Regions from separate parts of the Streptomyces sp. NPDC006798 genome, predicted to be linked through region 2. Evidence: riboswitches for the same ligand, from Rfam matches in the RefSeq annotation. Region 2 holds a riboswitch; each other region holds the start of a gene.
The links. A riboswitch is a leader RNA that binds a small molecule or an ion and turns the genes downstream of it on or off. The one in region 2 is predicted to bind cobalamin.
Positions count from the first base shown of each region.

Region 1: linked by a shared signal. The riboswitch ahead of metE (5-methyltetrahydropteroyltriglutamate--homocysteine S-methyltransferase) and the one ahead of ABZ714_RS16720 (CbtB domain-containing protein) in region 2 are both predicted to bind cobalamin.
Region 3: linked by a shared signal. The riboswitch ahead of ABZ714_RS06845 (ABC transporter substrate-binding protein) and the one ahead of ABZ714_RS16720 (CbtB domain-containing protein) in region 2 are both predicted to bind cobalamin.

Region 1 is NZ_JBEYIS010000003.1:114,234-121,544, forward strand. Features, by position in the region: gene ABZ714_RS02855 (VCBS repeat-containing protein) at 1-1,241, opposite strand, end outside; gene metE (5-methyltetrahydropteroyltriglutamate--homocysteine S-methyltransferase) at 1,956-4,274, opposite strand; cobalamin riboswitch at 4,457-4,609, opposite strand; gene ABZ714_RS02865 (carbon-nitrogen hydrolase family protein) at 4,748-5,707, opposite strand; gene ABZ714_RS02870 (nitrilase-related carbon-nitrogen hydrolase) at 5,704-6,675, opposite strand; gene ABZ714_RS02875 (cytosine permease) at 6,672-7,311, opposite strand, start outside.
Region 2 is NZ_JBEYIS010000021.1:71,373-78,683, reverse strand. Features, by position in the region: gene ABZ714_RS16745 (hypothetical protein) at 1-1,192, opposite strand, end outside; gene ABZ714_RS16740 (hypothetical protein) at 1,763-2,086, opposite strand; gene ABZ714_RS16735 (SigE family RNA polymerase sigma factor) at 2,083-2,586, opposite strand; gene ABZ714_RS16730 (exonuclease) at 2,627-3,277, opposite strand; gene ABZ714_RS16725 (histidine phosphatase family protein) at 3,387-3,986, opposite strand; adenosylcobalamin (AdoCbl) riboswitch at 4,106-4,247, shown strand; gene ABZ714_RS16720 (CbtB domain-containing protein) at 4,258-4,497, shown strand; gene ABZ714_RS16715 (CbtA family protein) at 4,524-5,363, shown strand; gene ABZ714_RS16710 (hypothetical protein) at 5,475-6,860, opposite strand; gene ABZ714_RS16705 (hypothetical protein) at 7,121-7,311, shown strand, end outside.
Region 3 is NZ_JBEYIS010000007.1:122,192-129,502, reverse strand. Features, by position in the region: gene ABZ714_RS06850 (iron ABC transporter permease) at 1-1,095, opposite strand, end outside; gene ABZ714_RS06845 (ABC transporter substrate-binding protein) at 1,092-2,111, opposite strand; cobalamin riboswitch at 2,162-2,310, opposite strand; gene ABZ714_RS06840 (M67 family metallopeptidase) at 2,316-2,738, opposite strand; gene ABZ714_RS06835 (amino acid permease) at 2,968-4,410, opposite strand; gene ABZ714_RS06830 (DUF2017 domain-containing protein) at 4,875-5,504, opposite strand; gene clpS (ATP-dependent Clp protease adapter ClpS) at 5,504-5,818, opposite strand; gene ABZ714_RS06820 (nicotinate phosphoribosyltransferase) at 5,985-7,311, shown strand, end outside.

The DNA of each region.
Region 1 (7,311 bases), on a different contig from region 2:
AAGATGTGTACGGCTCGACCCTCGGGCGGGCCGTAGGGCATGCCGACGAGCAACCCCTCGGGGGCCGCTCCCACGCTCATCCCTGCCAGCTGACGGGGGGCGGGCTGGCCGGGGATGCCGTGGCCGGGCTCGATCCACTGGTCGGTGAGGCCGACCGGCCCGATGAGCGGGACGATCTGCACCCCGCCCTTGTCGCGGTGCTCCTCGGCGGATTCCTCGCCGGGGACCCCTACGGCCAGCCGGGTAGCGGTGGGGGTCGCCACACCGGACGCGGTGTTGACCGCGGCGAGGCGCTGACCGAAGAAGTCACCGGCGTCCGCCTCTCCTTCGACGTCGGTCACGTTCTGGTCGATCCACGCGTCCTCGGCGAAGCCGCCGCCGGAGGTGACGCGGAACGTCTGCACGGCGCCCGCGTCCACGGTGGTCGAGAGGTCTTCGCCGGGCACTCCGACGGTGATCAGCGATTGGTCGGCCGGATGCAGAACGCCGGCCCGGTAGGGAATCATCGCGAGCGCCGTTCCGAAACCGTCGCCGCGCTCCTCGACACCGGTGACACTGGCGGCGTCCTGGCCGAGGCCGAGCAAGGGCTTCGGGTATCCCGCCACCAGGGTGTGGCTGAACACGGCGATGACGCCCGCGAAGGTCACCTGGCCGAGTGATTCGCCGGGAGCACTCACCGCGAACTGGTGGGGGGTGGAGCTCAGGGCGGCGGCATAGCGGTCCCCTCGTTCGGCCACCCCGGGTACGTCGCCGCCGTTGCCGGTGTCCTGACTGACAACGGCGGTGGTCTGCGCGGTGCCGTGGATGTAGAAGAAGTGCCCGGCGTCCTCCGCGCTGCCGATGGACTCGCCGGGCGCGCCGATCACCAGGAAGGGGGCGCCTGCGGAGGTCTTGCCCGCGGTGAGGGCGTAGCCGGTCCAGTCTCCGGGCTCGGGGGATCCGCCCAGCGGTCTGCCGGTTCCCTGCAGATGCTCTTTGACCGGCTTTCCGCTGTTCAGGCCCGTGGGCGAGCCGTAGACGATGTGTACCAGACCGGTGTCGACAATGGTGTCGAGATCCTCGTAGGGGGTGCCGATGACGAGATCGGAACAGCCGTCGAGATCGGCGTCGTAGACCGCGAGAGCGTGTCCGTACCGATCAGCGGCCTCGGGGGCCCCTGGGATCCCGGCCGCGCCCTGGGCGAGATGGACTACGCCCTTCGCACCGCCGTAGACAACGGTGACCCGCCCGGCCCCGGCCATGCCCGAGACGGTGGCTTCGGGGTCGGAGACCGCCGTGTCCCGGATGCCGTCGCCGTTGAAGTCGGAGTCGGCGCCCGCACACGTGGCGGCCGGGGTCGCGGCCGCCGCCTGGTGTACCGGAGCCGAGCTCAGGACGAGTGTCAGGGCGCATACCGAAGCCGCGACCGCCGTTGCCCAGCGGGGGCGAGGCCCTGATTCACCGTGTCGGTGTCTGAGGGATAAGGGTCTGACTATCACTGTTCGTACTCATTGCCTTCCTGGGACGTGACGCTTCGACGGCTGGCTTTCGACAGCGCGATGCGATCGTGGAGCAGGTACGTGGCGACGCACTCGTCGCAGAGCGTCCTTGGTGGTGACCGTCGGACGGAGGCGGTGTCCGTGGAAGCCTCATGGGCGGAGTACGTACAGACCCCCGGGTTTCTGCGTATGCCGTACAGCGCACTGCGCGAGGTTCACGTATGGCATGAGCACCGTCAAGAGCAGGGTGTGGCTCAGGTGGCCGGAACAAATGGCAGTGACAACAGATGAAGTCGGCCATGTGCCGGTGCTCAGGAGGCCCGGGGCGTGCCGGAAAGCGGCTGCGTACAGAGAGCCGAGTGATCCACATCGGCTGGTTACCGGCCCTGGGCGTGCTCGGGGTTGGTTTCTACGGCGCTTGCCCCATACGTCCCCGGGGGCGGAGACGCCCGCGCGTCTCCGCCCCCGGGCCGTTCGTCAGCCGTCCGCCAGTTCCTCGCGGATCGTACGGGCCGCCGTGACCAGGTTCTCCAGGGTCGCGCGGGTCTCCGGCCAGGCGCGGGTCTTGAGGCCGCAGTCGGGGTTGACCCAGAGGCGTTCGGACGGGATGGCCTTCAGGGCCGTACGCAGCAGTCGGGCCGCCTCCTCGGGGGAGGGGACGCGGGGGGAGTGGATGTCCCAGACGCCGGGGCCGGCTTCGCGGGGGTAGCCGTGGGCGGCGAGTTCATGGGCGACCTGCATATGGGAGCGGGCGGCCTCCAGGCTGATCACGTCGGCGTCGAGGTCGTCGATGGCCTGGACGATGTCGCCGAACTCGGCGTAGCACATATGGGTGTGGATCTGGGTGCCCGGCGCTGCGCCGGACGTCGACAGGCGGAACGCCTGCGTCGCCCAGGCCAGGTAGTCGGCGTGGTCGGCGGAGCGCAGGGGGAGGGTTTCGCGGAGGGCGGGTTCGTCGACCTGGATGACGGCGGTTCCGGCCGCCTCCAGGTCGTCCACCTCGTCGCGCAGGGCGAGGGCGACCTGGCGGGCGGTGTCCGCGAGGGGCTGGTCGTCGCGGACGAAGGACCAGGCCAGCATGGTGACGGGGCCGGTGAGCATGCCCTTGACGGGGCGGTCGGTGAGGGACTGCGCGTAGGAGGTCCAGCGGACGGTCATCGGTGCCGGGCGGGAGATGTCCCCGGCGAGGACCGGCGGGCGGACGTAGCGGGTGCCGTAGGACTGGACCCAGCCGTGCCGGGTGGCGAGATAGCCGGTGAGCTGTTCGGCGAAGTACTGGACCATGTCGTTGCGTTCGGGTTCGCCGTGGACCAGTACGTCGATACCGGTCTTCTCCTGGAAGGCGACGACCTCGGCGATCTCGGCCTTGATCCGTACCTCGTAGGCCGCGGTGTCGAGCCGTCCGGCGCGCAGATCGGCACGGGCCGTCCGCAGTTCGTCCGTCTGCGGGAAGGAGCCGATGGTGGTGGTCGGCAGTGGCGGCAGGCCGAGCCGGGTGCGCTGGGCGACGGTCCGTTCGCCGTAGGGCCGGGAGCGGCGGGTGTCCGCCTCGGTCACCGCCGCGGTACGGGCGCGGACGGCCGGGTCGCGGGTGATGGGGGAGTTCGCGCGGGAGGCCAGCGCGGCCCGGTTCGCCGCCAGCTCGCCCGCGATGGTGTCGGTGCCCCGGCTCAGGCCCTTGGCGAGGGTGACGATCTCGGCCGTCTTCTGCCGGGCGAACGCGAGCCAGCGCAGGACCTGCGGGTCGATATCGCGTTCGAGGGCCGCGTCCAGCGGGACGTGCAGCAGGGACGAGGAGGCGGCGACGTCGACCCGGTCGGCCAGGCCGAGCAGGGTGCCCAGGGTGGCCAGCGACTTCGCCAGATCGTTGATCCAGATATTGCGGCCGTTGACCACACCGGCGACCAGGCGCTTCCCGGGCAGTCCGCCGACGGCGGCCAGCTCGCCCAACTGGGCGCCCGCGTGCTCGGTGAAGTCGAGGGCGAGCCCTTCGACCGGCGACGCCGCGAGTACGGGCAGGGCCCGGCCGAGCCGGTCGAAGTAGGAGGCGACCAGCAGTTTCGGACGGTCCGTCAGGGCGCCGAGGTCGCGGTAGGCGCGGGCGACGGCGTTGAGTTCGGCCGGGGTGCGGTCCTGGACGAGGGCGGGCTCGTCCAGCTGCACCCAGTCGGCGCCCGCCGCCCTGAGGTCGGCCAGGACCTCCGCGTAGACGGGGAGCAGCCGGTCCAGCAGGGTCAGCGGATCGAAGTTCCCGGCCACCCCCGGCGCGGGCTTGGCGAGCAGCAGATAGGTCACCGGGCCGACCAGCACCGGGCGGGCCGTCAGACCGAGGGCCAGTGCCTCGGTCAGCTCCGCGACCTGCCGGCCGGAGTCGGCGGCGAACACCGTGTCGGGTCCCAGCTCCGGCACCAGATAGTGGTAGTTGGTGTCGAACCACTTGGTCATCTCCAGCGGCGCCACGTCCTGGGTGCCGCGGGCCATGGCGAAGTAGCCGTCGAGCGGGTCGTCCGCGAAGGCGGTACGGTGCCGGGCCGGGATCGCGCCCACCATCACGGTGGTGTCGAGAACGTGGTCGTAGTACGAGAAGTCACCGGTGGGGACCTCGTCGATACCGGCTTCGGCGAGTTCGCGCCAGTTGGCGGCGCGCAGTTCGGCGGCGGTGGCACGGAGGGCGTCGGCGGTGGTCCGGCCCTTCCAGTAGCCCTCGACCGCCTTCTTCAGCTCCCGGTTCCGCCCCTGCCGGGGGTAGCCGTACACGGTGGCCCGGGCCGCCGCGGCTGCGGACTTCGATGTCACGGAGATCTCCTTCACGAGATGAATCCCTGAGATCCCGGCGACGGGACGAGGGTGCGAAGGAGTGACGTACCGGCGCTGCCGACGCGCCGTGAGGCGCGGATCACCGCTGGTCCGTACGCCGACCCGCCCACGAGGTCACCGGGATGTCCGCGCGCGGAATCGTCCGCGTGCGGGCAACGGGCAGGTCTTCGGACTCGCGGGCACATCCACCGGACCTCCGGCGGACACCTACTGGCCGTCGCTTCCCAGACCCGGCCGGGCCCAGTGCGTATGACGGCGGTCGTTCCCGCTCACCGCTGCGGGGCAGTCCCGGATTCCCACCGGGTTCCCTCTTACGACGCTCCCGTCCGGCTGACGGGGCGAACCAGCTGCGCCGGTCAGCTTACGGTGCCGCCGGGCGCACTGTCAGGTGAGGTCCGGCTGCCGGACCTCACCCCTCCTCGTGATCCCTACGACCCGGGGCCCGGGCGCCCTCAGTCCGTGAAGTCGACCCCGCTGTCGCGCCGGGTCCGGTCGACGGAGAGGGAGAAGACGTCGGGGCGGCCGTAGTGGCCCGCGACATCGAGGTCCAGGGTCTCCCCGTACCGCCCGGCGGTGTCCAGGGTCGCCGTGAGCAGCCGCGCCTCGCCGTAGACCGGTGCCATCACCCAGGAGCCGTCCGGGCCCGCGACGCTCGAACCCCCGGTGAAGAGCAGACCGTCCTCGGGCGCGTCCGGGCCGACCCCGGCCCGGTAGGCGGGGAGCAGATCGGCGGGGACGTCGTCGGTGGAGAGCACGAGTCCGGCCGAGACCACGAAGCAGCGGCCCTCCAGCGCGTACGAGCGGGCCGCGATCACATGGCTCTCCGGCATGTCGGGCCAGGCCGCGACATGGATCTCCTCGTGCTGTGCGTGCAGGGAGTGCCGGGCCAGCGGATGGAAGTGCTCCCAGCAGACCAGCGACCCCACCCGGCCCGCCGGGGTGTCGACGACCCGCAGCCCCGCCCCGTCCCCGGGCGCCCAGACGATCCGCTCGGTGTGGGTGGGCGTCAGCTTGCGGTGCACATTGAGGGTGCCGCCGTCCGGGCCGATCGTCAGCAGGGAGTTGTAGAGGGAGCCGGAGGCGGGCGCGGCCCGCTCGTTGAGGCCGAGGACCACCGTCACCCCGTGCTCCCGGGCCGCGGCCCGGACCGGGGCGAGGGCGTCGTCGCCCCCGGGGTCGAGAACCGGGCTCTGCTCCAGCAGCCGGGCGTACCAGCGTCGGGCCTCGGCGTCCCGCCACCCCGCGAGGCCGAACACCCAGGCCGGGTAGCAGGTCAGCCAGGTCTCGGGGAAGACCACGAGATCGGCGCCCGCCCGCGCGCCCTCGGCGACGTAGGCCGCGGCGCGCCGCAGCGACTCTTCCAGATCGAGCAGGGCGGGCGGCTGCTGGACGACGGCGACGGTGGTGGTCATGACGGCTCCTCCCGGGTACGTCCGTACAGCGCCGGGCGCCGGTCCGCGTGGACGTCGTTCAGTTCGCTGATGGCCTTGTCCCTGGCGTCGGCGAGGGGGAGGGCCGCTGTGAGGACCGCCTCCTCGCCCAGGCGCAGCGGGGTCACGGGGTAGCCGTCGGCGTCGACGATCGCACTGCCGCCCAGCCAGTCCTGGCCTCGTTCGGTGCCGGTCCGGTCGGCTACGGCGACGAACATCCGGTTGACCGCGGCGTCGGCCTGGACGCGGACGATCTCACCCGGCCGCTCGCCGTCCGGCCTCGGGTACAGCGGCCAGTTGACCGGGCCGCAGAGCAGTTCGGCTCCGTCGAGCGCCGCCAGCCGGACCCACTCGGGGAACTCCAGGTCGTAGCAGACCATGAACCCGATCCGGCCGTACGGCGTGTCGACGACCGGCGGCGGCCCGTCCCCGGGGGTGAAGCCCCAGGTCTTCTCGCCGTTCCACAGATGCGCCTTGCGGTACGTGGCGCGCAGCCCGGTCCGGTCGACGAGGGCGGCGGAGTTGTGGACCGCTCCGTGCTCGCCGCGCTCCGCGAAGCCGCCGACGACGACCAGGTCGTGCCGGGCGGCCAGGGCCTCCCACTCCCGGATCGTGGTGCCGTCCGCCGGCTCCGCGACGGACCGCAGTTCGTCCGGGCCGGTGAAGACATAGCCGGTATTCGCCAGCTCGGGCAGGACCACGACACGCGCGCCGCGCTCCGCCGCCGCTTCGATCGCGGTACGGATCCGCCGCCGGTTCCCCTCGGGGTCGCCGACCTGCGGCGCGATCTGGCAGACGGCGACCGTGACCGTGTCCCCGGCCGCGCCGGACGCCGCCCCGGGGCCGCTGGTCCCGGTCCCGGTCTCTCCGGCCGTGCTCCCGGAGTTCGCGGTGGCTCCGGCGCTGCCGGTACCGGTGGTGTCGGCGGGGCGGTGTGCGGGCACGCTCATCGGGCGGCTCCCTCCAGCTCGATCTCGCTCGCCGCGCGGGCGGCGGCCTCCGCCTCATGATCCAGGTTCCGGGAGAACAGCAGATACAGCACGCCGGAGACGGTCAGCCCGACGACGAAGGAGAAGTCCGCGCCGCCGAGGGCGTCCGCGACCGGGCCGACGTAGAAGCTGGTGGAGAAGAAGGGGACCATCGCGATGAAGCCGATGATGTACGCGGCGACCCCGCGCCAGGCCCAGCGGCCGTAGATGCCGTCCGGCTTGAGGATCTCGGCGATGGCGTACTTGCCCCGGCGGACGAAGTAGAAGTCGACCAGGTTCACCGCGGTCCACGGGACCAGGAAGTACAGCATCATCAGGACGAAGTTGTTGAAGCTGCCGATGTAGTCGTCCGGGATCAGCAGGGCGACCACCAGCGACACGATCCCGACCACGACGAGACCGACGATCCGCAGCCGTACGGTGGGCCGCACCTTGCGGAAGCCGTCCAGCGCGCTGGCGCCGGTGAGCATCGCGCCGTAGGCGTTGACGCCCATGATGGAGATCAGGGCCAGCACCGAGGCCAGGACGACGATCAGACCGAAGCCCGGGAAGAGCAGATCGCCGACCTCGCGCAGGGCGATGATGGGGTCGGGGTCC
Region 2 (7,311 bases):
AGACGGTGAGCATATGGGCGCCGTACCAACTGCCGACGAGAGTCGCGACGGCGAGTACGGCCACGGCGGTACGCGTCCTCGCCCGCCCCAGCGCCACCGCGACCGGCACCAGGAAGATCACGGCGGGCACCAGCAGCCGCAGCTTGGAGTGGTAGTAGTTGCTCTGCGCCAGGGTCAGCACCACCATCACCGTCCCGTACACCAGCAGCGGCGGCCAGGTGCCCCGCCGCCAGGCCGGCACCGTGACGCAGACGGCCGCCACCAGCAGGACGGCGGTACTCACCGGCACCCAGCCCTCGGCCCGCCCGGCGGTCTCCGCCAGAAACGAGAAGAACGCGGCGCCGTTGTCCCAGCGGGTCCCCCACCCGGCCTCCTGGATCACGAACCAGGCGTCGAGCTGCCCCAGCCGCTCCCCCACCCAGAGCAGATACAGCGGCGTCCCCGAACACGCCAGCACCACCCCGGCGACCCGGCGCCGGCCGAGCCGCCCGTCCGCCCGTACGGCCATCACGGCGGCGACCGCCAGCGCCACCGCGAGCGCGAAGGCAGCCGGCCGGGTCAGCCCCGTCAGCAGCCCCAGGAACCCGGCCGTCAGCCAGGCTTCCCGGTGCGCGGCGAGCAGCGCGGCGGCGGCCAGGGCGAGGAAGAGCGACTCGCTGTACGCCATCTGGAAGGTGATCGCCATCGGCTGCGCCCCGGCGAGCAGCGCGATCCCGGCGAGGGCGGTCCGCTCGTCGTACAACCGGTACAGCAGGCCGTGTACGGCGAACATCGCGCCGAGCAGACAGAGATGCGCCAGGGCGATCGCGACCCCGCCCGCGTCGAGCCCGGTGAGCCGGTGCGCGGCCCGTACCAGGAGCGGGAACAGCGGGAAGAAGGCCAGATTGTTGCCGGTCAGCTCGCCGTCGTCCCGGTAGTGGAATCCGGACGGATAGCCGTCGGTGGCTATGTCGACGTAGAGGGCGGCGTCCCAGGAGAGCAGCCGGTCCCGCAGCGACCAGCCCGGCGGCAGCATCGCGGTGAGTACGACGAGATGGACGGCGACGCTCACGGCGTACACCCCGACCACGGCGGTGGCACGCTGCCACCCCGCCGGCTCCCCCGCGTTCCCCGTCTCCCCGGGGCCGCCGCGAGGCGCGGGCATCCACGGCCCGGCGGTCGGGCGGTCGTCGGTCAGGGACTGGTCGGCCATCGGGCTCCTCGTACGGTTCGTACGGTCGATTACTCGACACGCATACGTACGTTCGCCCCTACGCGGTTGACACGCTGTGACGCACCTCACGAACCGCGCCGCGCTCCTGGCGAGGCCCTTTGCTCCGATTGCCCTGCTGGGCGGGTGTTGTCGGGCGACCGTGCGCCGTCGTGGGCTTGTCGCGCAGTTCCGCCCCCTATGCCTTCGGCAATGGGGGGACCCCCAGCGCCTCGGCCCTCCGGGTGAGGCCCACGCCACCCACCCAGCCGGGCGAAGGTAGTCGGGCGACCGCGCGCCGCCCTGGGCTGGCCGCGCAGTTCCCCGCGCCCCTGAATACTCTCCCTCTGCACCGGCCCTGGAAAAAGGGGCACTGCCCTTGGGGAGGAGGCTCGCCTCTTTACAAGGACGTTGAGGAGGGCAACCTAGGGGCTCGGGGAACTGCGAGACCAGCCACGGACGGCGCACGGTCGCCGGACGACACCCGCCCAGCAGGGCATTTGGCGCAAAAGGCCGCGCCCGGAGGGCCGAGGCGCTGGGGGTGCCCCACCCCCGAGAACGCAGCGCCCCGCGTCAGGGCGACGGGTGCGGCATCGTGGCCGAGGGGGACGGGCGCGAGGGCGTCGGGGAGGCCGTCGCCATCGGGGCCGTCGAGGCGTCCGCGGGGTCCACCGGGCCCGGGCCAGGGCCGGGTGCCGCGTCCGGCCGGACCACGAGCAGCGCCACCACCGTCACCGCCACGCAGAGCAGCCCCGCCCCCGCCGCCCTGCGCCGTCGCGTTCTGGCCCTGGCCCGGTCGGTGATGACGGCCGCTTCGGCGGGCCGTACCCGTCCGGCGGCCCGGGCGGCCGCCGTCCGCAGCCGGTCCGCCACCAGTTCGTCGTGGTCGGTCGTCACGGCGATCCCCCGTCCGTCGTCCGTGCAGGATGGTCGTCGAGCAGTCCGGCGAGTCTGGCCCGCGCCCGGGAGAGGTGGGTCTTCACGGTCCCGGTGGAGAGCCGGGTCTCGGCGGCTATCCGGTCCACGGGCAGATCGCAGACGTAGTAGAGCGCCGCGCACTGCCGCTGCCGCGCGGGCATCCCCCGCAGCGCCCGTTCGAGATCGACGGCGCCCGGCCCGGGGCCGTCGCTGACGGCGGGGTCGCCGCGCCGCCGCCAGGCCCGCTGCCCCCGGACGACCCGCCGCCACCGGCTGACGGCGAGCCGCCATGCCACGGTCCTCACCCACGCCTCGGGCCCCAGGTCCTCGGCCAGCCGCCGCCGGTGCCCCCAGGCCCGGACGAACGCCTCCTGCACCACGTCCTGCGCCTCGTGGAAGTCGCCGGTCATGACGTACAGGTGGCCGGTGAGCCGGTGCACGGAGCGGGTGTAGAAGTCCGTGAACTCCTCCTCGGTCAAACGTCAGCTCTCCTCGCCGGTGTACGGATCCCCGCCGACGTTACGCGGCGCCGTCCGGGGAGCCCCGACGCGGGTCGCCGCCCCGGCGGGGCCGCTCGCCGGGCCCGGGGGCGTACCGCTCGAGTACGGCGTCGAAGACGGCGGCCAGCTCGGCCGCGTCCTCGCCCGCGTGGTGGGTGTGCGGGAGTCCCTTCAGCCCGGTCGCCGCCTTGATGGTGCTCTTGTGGGAGCGGCGCCATTCGGCGCCCGTCAGACCCATCCAGTAGCTGCGGAGGTCGATTCCGGCGCCGGTGGCGCCGAAGGGGCTCGCGCCGGTGAAGCGGACGAAGTACCAGTGGACGAACATGCCGTCCCAGACGGCGGGCGCGGCGAGGAAGACCGGGCGGCCGATCCTCCGCAGCCCGTCCACCCAGCGGGCCGCCCGGGCCATCGCCGCCTCGGGCGCGGGTGCCTCGCGGAGCAGCCGGTCGCGGTCGAGCCCGGAGACGGCGAGGGCCTCGGGGACGACTTCGTCGGAGATGGGCCGCAGTTCGGTGTAGAAGGCCAGGTCGGGGCGGCCCGCGACGGACATGCCGAGGGAGAGCATGCTGTACGGCCCCGGGATGGGACCGTCGGCCTCGACGTCCACGGCGACGTACAACTCGGGGAGAACGGCGGCGGGACGGCCGGTCGGACCGGTGGGTGGGTTCACGCGGCGCAGCGTAGACGGGTACGGCACCGCCGGGCCACGGGTTTGCGGGCGGCCCGTCGCCCCCGGGCGGAGCCCCCGGCCCCGGAAGGGAAGGGCGGCCGGAGCGGCGTCACGGCCCCGCGTCCCGTCCCTCAAGGCGCGTACCCAGGCGCAGATTCCAGCGGCGGCCGTCGCCCGACAGGTCGGTCCGGCTCAGCGGGGGTACGTCCAGCCGCCAGAACGTCTCCGGGGGCAGTGCCAGTGCGTGCAGTACGGCCACGCGGACGACGGCCGCTTCGGCGACGGCGAGTACCCGGCGCCCGGCGGGGCCGTGGGCGAGGCCGTCCAGCCAGCCGCCGACCCGGGCGCGGAGGTCGAGCAGCGATTCGCCGCCGTGCGGGGCCGACGCGGGGTCGCCGAGCCAGTCGGCCATCGCGTCCGGTTCCGTACGGGCCGTCTCGTCCAGTCCTCGCCCCCGCCAGCGCCCCAGGTCCCAGTCGGCGACGGCGGGCTCGATCCGGGGCCCGGGGCCGAGGCCGAGTTCGGCGCAGGTCTCCCGGCAGCGGGCGGAGGGGGCGGTGAGGACGGTCCGTCCGCCGCGCGGTACCCGGTCGGCGGCGGCGCGTGCGGCGGCCCGGCCCGGCTCGTCCAAGCCCTCGCCCGGGTCGAACCGGGCGGCGCGGACCGCCGCGGTCGCCGCCGCCGTCAGCAAGGTGACCCGTACCACCACACCACCGTCCCCTCCGGCCGCTCCTGTGGCCGTCCGTCCCATCTTCGGCCCCGGGCGCGGGATCCGGCCCGGGGTAGTCGAATACGCGCCATGGCGGCGGGGGTTCGGGCGCGGTACGGTCGCGTGGACATGACGAGGATGTGATGGAAGTCCGGTGCAAATCCGGCACGGTCGCGCCACTGTGAACCCGTCTCCCCGGCGGGAAGTCAGACCCGGCGTCCTCGTCTCTAGGCACCACGAACGGGACGCGTTGTTCCCCCTGGAGGTTGTCATGGCCCAGTCGGCCGTACCCGCCGCTCCGCTCACCCCCGCACCGGCCCGCACGCCGGTCGCCGTCGCTCCCCTCTCCCTCCGGGAGATCGCCCCCTGGGCGCTCTTCACCGGAATTCTGGCCCTGATCCTGCTCTACTTCGTCGGCGCCGAGCAGGGCGCGGTCGCCCTGGTCTCCGGCGAGAGCGTCCACGAGTGGGTCCACGACGGCCGTCATCTGCTCGGCTTCCCGTGCCACTGAACCCCGGTACGGGAGAGAGACGGCGGATGAACCCGACGGACATCAACACCCACAGCAACACCATCACCGACACCGACACCGAGCAGCACACTCCCGCGCCCACCGGCTCGGGGACCGTCCGGGCACTGCTGGTCCGGGGCATGCTGGCGGGCCTGATCGCCGGGGTGTGCGCCCTGGCCGTCGCGTACTTCCTGGGCGAGGGCCCGGTCGACGCGGCCATCGCGTTCGAGGAGGCGGACGCCCATGACCACGGCGGCGAGGAACTCGTCAGCCGGGCCGTGCAGTCGACCGCCGGACTCGCCACCGGCGTCCTCGTCTTCGGGGTCGCCGTCGGCGGGATCGCGGCGCTCGCCTACTGTGTGGCGCTCGGCCGCTCCGGCCGCTTCGGGCCGCGCGCCACGGCCCTGCTGGTGGCGGTCGGCCTACTGCTGAGCGTCTATGTCGTGCCGTTTCTGAAGTACCCGCCGAATCCGCCCGCCGTCGGCGATCCCGACACCATCGGGCAGCGGACGGTCCTCTACTTCCTCATGGTGGTACTGGGCGTGGCGCTCACGGTGGGGGCGGTGATCGCCGGCCGCCGGCTGGCGCCCCGTACCGGCGCCTGGTACGCGGCGGTGATCGCGGCGGCGGGGCTGGTACTGGCCGTGGGGCTCGCCTATGCCTTCCTGCCGTCGTTCGACGAGGTGCCGAAGGGGTTCCCGGCCGCTGTGCTGTGGGAGTTCCGGCTGGCGACGCTCGCCGTACAGGCCACGCTGTGGACGGTGTTCGGCCTGGTCTTCGGGGAGTTGGCGGAGCGGCTGCTGACCCCGGCGAAGGCGCGGGCGGCCCGCCCGGCCGCGACGGGGGCGGTGACGGCGGCCGGCTGACGGTCACGGGACGACACACCTGGTGTCCCGAGGCGCCGCGCGCATACCTGTGCCCCGCCGGATCTCCGGCGGGGCACAGGTGCCGTCTGCCCACGTGGCCGCGTACCCGTGTCAGCCGGTCGTGGCCGGGAACGTCACGGCGATCTCCTCCGGCGCGGTCCCGGCCGTGCCCCGGCAGACCGCCTCGACGGGCGCGGCCCCCGGCACGGCCGCCAGCCGTGCCACTACCTCCCCCAGGCACCGCTTCAACGCGCGCTGCCCGTAGTAGTTGGGGTACAGGACCTCCCGGGCCTCGTCGGCGGGCGGTTCGGCCGCCGTCCGGGGGACGTACCGCGCCCACTCCGCCCGTTCGGCACCGGGCGCGGCGATCGTCCCGTCGGCGGCGAAAGCGGTCCGCGACGCCTGCCCGCCGCAGACCTGATGGCCTTCGAGCAGCCCCCCGACGTCCACGAAGTCGGCGCCGGAGCGGCGGGCGGCGGCCCTGATCCGGTCGTTGAGCGCGCCGCCGACCCCGGTGGCGAGCCAGCGCAGATCGCGGTCGTAGAAGGGGCAGCCCGCGACGCCCCAGCGGTCCCGGCCGTTCTCGTCGAGCCGGGTCGTCGCGCCCGGCTCCCCCGAGGCCAGCGGCAGCGGATACGACTGGACGACGACCCGTGGCATCGAACCGGTGCCCTCGACCGCCGCGCGCACCGACGCGACGGCCGCCGCCACCTTCTCCCCGACCGCCGCGACGCGCTCGGCCGCCGGGCCGGTGATCCGCCGGTCGGTCGAGCAGTCGGTACGGTCGCGCCAGGCCGCGGCGCAGGCCTTCATGGTGTCCGTCAGACGGACGTCGTCGCCGCCGATCGAGACGACGACGGTCCGTACGTCGTACCGGGCGGCCAGCTTCCGCAACTGTTCGAGCTGCGCCTCGTGGCTCCGTACGGCCCGGGACGGCGCCTCGGCCCCGGCGGTCGAACAGGCGATGTTGTGGTGGCGGACGGTGTCCGTGGTGAGGGTGAGGACATCGGAGCGGCGGCAGTCGTCGGTATAGACCCGGCGCGGTACGGCTCCGGAGGCCCCGGCCGTCGTCCTGGTCCGGTCCGTGGCATCGCGCAGCGCGGCCGGAACGCCGCCGTCGCCGCCGAGCCCTTCCGCGTTCCCGGCCCAGCGGGCCCCTTCCCCGGCGAGGAAGCCGTCCCCGAGCGTCACCAGCGCCACCGGCCGGGCGGGCGGCGCGGCCCCCGGCTCGTCGGCGGTGGTGATATCGGGGCGCGGCGACTCGGGACCCGGTTCGACGGGCCCGGGGCCCTGGGCCACCACGGGGCCGGTGGGCCTGGGTACGGGCCCCTGCCCCGGTGTCGCGGTGGCGGACGGCGATCCGACGGCCAGGGCCACGGGGAGGACGGCGAGGGCACCCAGTACCCCCACGGCGCTCCGCGCGGCCCGCGCCGTCCGCCGCCGCACGGCGGGATCTCCGGCGCCCGCCCGGGGTGCCCGGTCGGGGAGTTCGGTCATCGCTGGAGCCTCGATCCTTGGGCCGGTACCCCCGCTGTGCTGCTCCCATTGACCGCCTCACCGGCGGCGGAAGGCTTCCGGCCACGCGTGCCGTACGGCGACATCACCCGTTCGGGCCCGCCTCCCGGCGACACCACCCACAGTGCGGATAGCGGCGACCAGGGGCGCGAGGCCTCCCGCCCCACCGGATGGACTCGGCCACGCCTGGCGCGTTCCGCCATCATCCCTTCGGATCCGCCGTCCGGCCAGGAAGGACTGCCATGTTCAAGTCCAGAATCGCCGGTCTACTGGCCGCCACCGTGGCGGCATTCGGGCTGACGTCCGTCACAGCCTCGTCGGCCTCCGCATCCGCTTCCGCGATCGAGGGACCCTGGAAGCCGTGGGACAACCACTGGAACACCACGTGCGGCCAGACGACGACACACTGGCTCACGACGAACGCCGGCTTCCA
Region 3 (7,311 bases), on a different contig from region 2:
CGCGCCGATCAGCGCGGCCACCGGCAGCAGGGCCCGGTGCGCGGCGCCGACCAGCAGCCGGGCCGCGTGCGGGACCATCAGACCGATGAAGCCGACCGCGCCGCTGGCCGCGACGAGGACCGAGGTGACCAGGGAGACCAGGACGAAGACGGCGGCCCGGAACCGGGCGACGTCCAGGCCGAGTACGGTCGCGCCCTCCTCCCCCACCAGCAGCAGGTCCAGCGGGCGGGCCAGGGCCAGCAGCAGCGGCAGCAGCAGGCCGACCACGGCGGCGGGCAGCCAGACCGTGTCCCAGCGGGCGCTGCCGAGCCCGCCGAGCGACCAGTACAGCGCCTCGCGGAAGTGCTCGGGGCGGGACGAGGCGACCAGGACGAGGGTGGTCAGCGCCGTAAAGACATAGCTGATGGTGACCCCGGCGAGGACCAGCCGGGTCCCGGTCATCGAGCCGCCGTGCCGGGCCAGTCCGTAGACCAGGACGAGGGCCGCGAAGGCACCGAGGAAGGCACCGGCGGGCAGGGCGACGGCGGTGGTCGCGCCGATGCCGAGGACCAGGACGACGACCGCCCCGGTGGACGCCCCGGAGGAGATCCCGAGCAGGAAGGGGTCGGCGAGCCGGTTGCGGACCAGGGCCTGGAGGACCGCGCCGACGACGCCGAGCCCGGCGCCGACGACGATGCCGAGCAGCACCCGCGGCAGCCGGACGTCCAGCACGATCGTGCGGAACGGGCCGGGCTCGGCGCCCGGCAGCAGCGCCGCGACGACCTCACCGGTCGGGATGCGTACGGAACCGAGGCCGAGGGCCGCGAGGACGGCGGCGGCCAGGGCCGCCAGCAGCCCGGCCGTGACGGCCCCGAACCGCAGCCGGGAGGGCGTGCCGGGGGTGCCCGGCGCGGTCCGTGCGGCGGCGGTCCCGGCGGGGGCTCCGGCGACCGCCGCGGCGCCCGTACGGAACGCCATCCGGCGCCCCGGCTCGTCACCGGCCTCCTCGGTACCCCCGGGCCTCCCGGCGTCCTTCGCAACGGCCCCGCCGGGCCCGGGACCGGTGCCGGGCCCGGGGCCCGGCACCGCCCGCCGGCCGTCCGTCGGGGTCGTCATCGGGTGAGCTGGGGGGCCAGCTTGGCGATCGCGTCCGGGGCGCGGACGCCCACGACCGCGTCCGAGAGCGGCAGTACGGCGAACTTCTTGTTCCTGATCGCCGGGACGTCCTTCAGCGCCGGGTCCTCCAGCAGCCGCCGCTTCTTCTGTTCGAGGCTGGTGGCGCCGTAGTCGTAGATCACGATCACCTCGGGCTTACGGGCCACGACCTGCTCCCAGGTCGCGTCGCCGAAGCTCTTGGGGATGTCGGCGAAGACGTTCCGGCCGCCCGCGCGGGCGATCAGCTCATTGCCGATGCCCTTGCCGCCGACGGTGAACGCGGTCTTGTCGCCGCTGTCGTAGACGAACACGGGCACCGGCTCGGAACTGCTCTTCTTCAGTCCCGCCTCGGTCTTCGCGACCGTCGCCCGGGAGGCGGCGATCCACTTCTCGGCCCGGTCGCGGACGCCGAAGGTCCGGCCGATCTCCTCGATCTCCCGGTAGACGTCGTCGAGGCTGGTCCGCTTCTCGGTGCAGTACTCCAGGTTGAGCCGGGAGTCGATACCGGACTTCTTCAGCTCGTCGCGGGTCCGGCCGTCCTTGGCCTCGAAGGCGCTGGCGTAGCCGCCGTAGACGAAGTCCGGGTCGGCGGCGAGGAGCTTCTCCTTGGAGGGGTACTCCTTCGCCAGTACCGGCACCGACTTGTACGCCGCCGCGTAGCGGGGCAGTACCTGGTCGTCCAGATAGGCGGTACCGACCAGGGACTTCTCCAGGCCCAGCTCCAGCATGATCTCGGTGACGTGCTGGTTCATGGTGACGGCCCGCTTCGGGGGCGCCTTGTAGGTGGTCTTCACACCGCAGTTGTCGACGGTGTAGGGGAATCCGGCGGCCGCGGCCCCCGGCTTGTCCGAGCCGGAACCGGAACCGGAGTCCGAACCGCCGCAGGCGGTCAGGACGATCGGGAGCAGTGCGGCGGCCGTACCGGCTATGAGGGTACGGCGACGGGCGGGACGGCGCCCCGACGCGGGTCGGGACATGTTTCGGGACATGCTGGCGGCCTCCTCCGGGGATTTCCGCGTCCCCTGGGTGGTGGAAGAGGGCGATGGGTCAGTTCCTGGCTGACAGCCGTGGCCAGGCACCCGAGGGCACGTGTCAACGACCGGTAAACAGTGGCGGGACCGCGCCGGATTCGCACCGGCTTCCTGGGTCCCACCGCCCCGTATGGAATTGAAGCTGCCGGGTCAGTATGCCCCGACGACCCGGACCTCTTCTTCCGTGATCTCTCCGTCGACGATCCGGAAGGACCGGAACTGGAACGGTCCGGCCGCGTCGGTGTCCGCCGTGGAGACCAGGACGTAGTGCGCGCCGGGCTCGTTGGCGTAGGTGATGTCGGTCCGGGAGGGGTACGCCTCGGTCGCGGTGTGCGAGTGGTAGACGATCACCGGCTCCTCGTCGTTGTCGTCCATCTCGCGGTAGAGCTTCAGCAGATCACCGGAGTCGAACTCGTAGAACGTGGGCGAGCGGGCCGCGTTGAGCATCGGGATGAATCGTTCCGGCCGGTCGCTGCCCTCGGGGCCCGCGACCACGCCGCACGCCTCGTCGGGGTGGTCGGCCCTGGCATGCGCGACGATCCGGTCGTAGAGGTCCTGGGTCAGGGTCAGCATGCGGATCAGGATAAGCGGGGGTCGTCCGGACGGCGGAAGGGCCGGTCCGTACCGTGCCGGGGTACGGACCGGCCCGTCTCGCGATTCGGACAGCCGGGCGGGGAGGCAGGCAGTTCCCCGCCCGCTGCCGTTCGGGGGCCCTGCCCTCGGAGGGCCGGGCGGCCGGTGACCGGTGCGGTCGGGCGGCCGGTGGAGCGGCGCGGTCGGCTCGGATGACCGGCGCTCGCGGTCAGCGCTTGGCGAAGGCCGCGCCCTCCGGGTTCTTGGACCGCAGGACGAGATACGAGACCAGCAGGACCAGGGCCCAGACCGGGGCCACGTACAACGAGATCCGGGCGTCCTTGTCGATCCCCATCAGCACGATCACCAGCCCGATGAAGGCCAGGGCGAACCAGCTGGTCCACGGGGCGCCGGGGGCCTTGAAGGAGGACTCGGCGACCTCGCCGCGGGCGACCTTGGCCCGGTAGCGGATATGGCTGACCAGGATCATGATCCAGGCCCACATACCGGAGATGGTGGCGAAGGAGACGATCTTGTGGAAGGCGTCGCCGGGCCACTGGTAGTTGATCCAGACGCCGATCAGCATCAGCCCGGCGGAGAAGGTGGTGCCGATCAGCGGGGTGCCGTGCTTGGTCAGCCGGGTGAAGACCTTGGGCCCCTGGCTGTTGAGCGCCAGGTCGCGGAGCATCCGGCCGGTGGAGTACATCCCGGAGTTGCAGGACGACAGGGCCGCGGTGAGCACCACGAAGTTGACGATGCCCGCACCGATCTGGAGGCCCATCTGGTCGAACGCGGCCACGAACGGCGAGACGCCCGGCTTGAAGTTGGTCCAGGAGACCACCGAGAGGATCATGATCAGGGCGCCGACGTAGAAGACGGCGATCCGCCACGGCACGGTGTTGATGGCCTTGGGGAGGTTCTTCTCCGGGTCCTTCGACTCTCCGGCGGTGACGCCGACCAGCTCGACCGCGAGGAAGGCGAACATCACGATCTGGAGGGTCATCAGCGTGCCGCCGAGGCCCTTGGGGAAGAAGCCGCCGTCGCTCCAGAGCAGGGAGAAGGAGGCGGTGTCACCGGCGTCGCTGAAGCCGAGGGTGATGATCCCGGCGCAGATCAGGATCATGCCGATGATGGCGGTCACCTTGATCATCGAGAACCAGAACTCCAGCTCGCCGAAGATCTTCACCGAGATCAGATTGGCGAGATAGAGCACGATCGTGAAGCCGAGCGCCGAGACCCACTGCGGGATGTCGAACCAGTACGTCATGTACTCGGCCGCCGCGGTGACCTCGGTCATCCCGGTGACGACCCAGAACAGCCAGTACGTCCAGCCGGTGGCGAAGCCCGCGAAGGGGCCCACGAACTCGCGCGCGTACTCCGAGAACGAACCCGATACCGGGCGGTACATCAGCAGTTCGCCGAGGGCCCGCATGATGAAGAAGATGACCACGCCCGCGATGGCGTAGGCGAGGATGAGGCTCGGCCCGGCCTTGGAGATGCCCTTGCCCGCCCCGAGGAAGAGACCGGTCCCGATGGCTCCGCCGATGGCGATCATCTGGATCTGCCGGGCCCCGAGTGCCCGGTGGTAGCCCTGGTCCTCGGCGGTGGCCGCCGGGGCTCCGGCCGGTCCGCCCGGCCCGTCCTTGCTGTCGTCGACCTGCACCGAGGTCATAAGCTGCTGCGCCCTTCTCTCCATGCCGATCCGCGTGCCCCGCCTTTCGGCGGGTAACCGCGGATCAGTTCCTGATCCCCCCGGATATGGATGGAGTGCCACCGGCGGTCCGCCGGCTCAAGCGCCTCCAGGGGCATGGGTGGTGCCCCTGGCGGTCGTGAAGATCTATCACGGTTGCGACAAAGATCGATCCGGCTTCTTGTGCCGTATCCCACATATAGAACCGGACAAAAGCCTCTCCGAGGGTCTAATCACCTCGGGGGCGTCACGCGATCGTTATTCGGATTTGAGCGTCCGTTGAGCGAACAACCGAACGGACGGACGGGAGCGGGCCGGAGGGCGCCCAGGCGGATGTTCGCGGCGGGGGAAGACCGGCCCCGGACGGTGCACGAAACCGGGCGGCCGCGACCGCAGGAGCCGGAACCGGAACCGGCCCGCCCGGCACGCTCAGCCGCCCGGCACGCTCAAGGCAGCAGCGTCTCGACCAGGGTCTCCTGAAGGACCCCCAGCCAGAGGTAGGCCATCACCATCGGCTTGCGCGGATCGTCGTCCGGCAGCCGGTAGAGGCCCGTCTCGCCCGCGTCGTCCTCGTCCGAGACCTCCAGCCGGGTGCCGATGGTCAGCCGCAGATCGTTGAGGGCGCCCAGCCAGTAGCGGCACTGGTCGTGGGGCAGTTTCAGTACGGCGGCGGAATCGCCGCCCGGCTCCAGCCCGTCCAGGGCCCGGACGACGGCGAGCGCGTTGGCCCGCTTGCCCGCGCGCAGATCGTTCTCGGTGTAGCGGCGGAACTCGGAGGAGGCCGCGCGGATCTCCTCCTCGGTCATCCCGGGGCCCGGTTCGCCGGGCGGGCGGGGCGCCGGGGTGGGACCCCGGTAGGCGTCGGGGAAGAGCCGGGCCAGCGCCGGGTCGGACGGCGGCTCCGTCGGCCCCTCCGCGAACAGCGCGGCCAGCGGGTCCTCGCCCTCGACCGGCTCGTCGCCGGGCCCGATCAGCTCCAGCAGCTGGATCGCCAGGGACCGCAGGATGGAGATCTCCACGTCGTCGAGCGCGACGGCGGCCCCGCCTCCGGGCAGCGGCTCGAAGTGTCCCGGCATCAGCCGCGGTCCTGGGTGAGGGTCGCCCAGAGGCCGTATCCGTGCATCGCCTGCACGTCGCGCTCCATCTCCTCGCGGCTGCCGCTGGAGACCACTGCGCGTCCCTTGTGATGGACGTCGAGCATCAGCTTGCGGGCCTTGTCCTTGGAGTAGCCGAAATACGCCTGGAAGACGTAGGTGACATAGCTCATCAGATTCACGGGGTCGTTGTGGACGAGCGTCACCCACGGCACGTCGGGTTCGGGAACGACGGAACTCTGCTCCGCCGACTCGGGGCGCGTGATCTCAGTGGGAGCGACACTCACCCGATCCATGCTGCCACCCGGGGCGCCGGGGCGCATAAACGGCTCCCCATTTCGTCAGAGTGACGAAATGTGGGGTAGCATCTGGCCATGGCTGGATCGCCCGGTTCCCACGGGCGTTCGACGGCGCGCCCCGCCCCGGGCGGGGAACGGCGCAGAAAGCGTGAGGTCGACTCTCGTGAACACCGCTGACCTGGGGCTCCCGGTCGATGTACCCTCCACGGCCCTCTTCACCGATCAGTACGAGTTCACCATGCTCCAGGCGGCGCTGCGGGCGGGCACGGCCCACCGCAGGTCCGTCTTCGAGGTCTTCACCCGGCGGCTCCCCGAGGGGCGGCGGTACGGGGTCGTCGCGGGCACGGGACGGGTCCTGGACGCGGTGGCCAACTTCCGGTTCGACCCGGACGTACTGGCCTTCCTGCGGGAGCGGGAGATCGTGGACGCGGCGACCCTGGAGTGGCTGGCCTCGTACCGCTTCAGCGGTGACATCCGGGGCTATCCGGAGGGCGAGGTCTACTTCCCGGGCTCGCCGGTCCTGCGGGTCGAGGGCAGCTTCGCGGAGTGCGTGCTGCTGGAGACCGTGATCCTCTCGATCCTCAACCACGACTCGGCGATCGCCGCGGCCGCGTCCCGGATGGCCACGGCCGCGGGCGGCCGGCGGCTGATCGAGATGGGCGCGCGCCGGACCCACGAGCTGGCCGCGGTGGCCGCGTCCCGGGCGGCGTACGTCGGCGGCTTCGACTCCACCTCGGATCTGGCGGCCGGGTTCCGGTACGGCATCCCGACCGTCGGCACCAGCGCCCATGCCTTCACCCTGCTCCACGACAGCGAGCGGGACGCCTTCCGGGCGCAGGTCGACTCGCTGGGCCGGGGGACGACGCTGCTGGTCGACACGTACGACGTGGCGGAGGCGGTCCGGACGGCGGTGGAGATCGCCGGGCCCGAGCTGGGGGCGGTCCGGATCGACTCCGGGGACCTGCTGCTGGTGGCCCACCGGGTCCGGCAGCAGCTCGACGAGCTGGGCGCCCGCCACACCAGGATCACGGTCACCTCCGATCTGGACGAGTACGCCATCGCGTCGCTGGCGGCGGCCCCGGTGGACGGGTACGGCGTGGGCACCCAGCTGGTCACCGGCAGCGGTCACCCCACCTGCTCGATGGTCTACAAGCTGGTCGCCAGGGCCCGGGGCGAGGCCCCGGACGCGCCGCTGGAGCCGGTGGCGAAGAAGTCCGTGGGCGGCAAGGCGTCGATCGGCGGCCGGAAGTGGGCGGCCCGGCGGCCGGACGCGGAGGGCACGGCGGAGGCGGAGGTCGTGGGCACCGGACCCGTACCGGAGGAGCTGGTCCCGCACCGGCTCCAGATCGAGCTGGTCCGGGGCGGCGAGATCGTGGCCCGGGAGCCGCTGGACGTGGCGCGCGAGCGGCACCGGGCCGCCCGGGGCGCGCTGCCGCTCTCCGCGACGCAGCTGTCGCGGGGCGAGCCGGTGCTGCCGACGGAGTACGTCT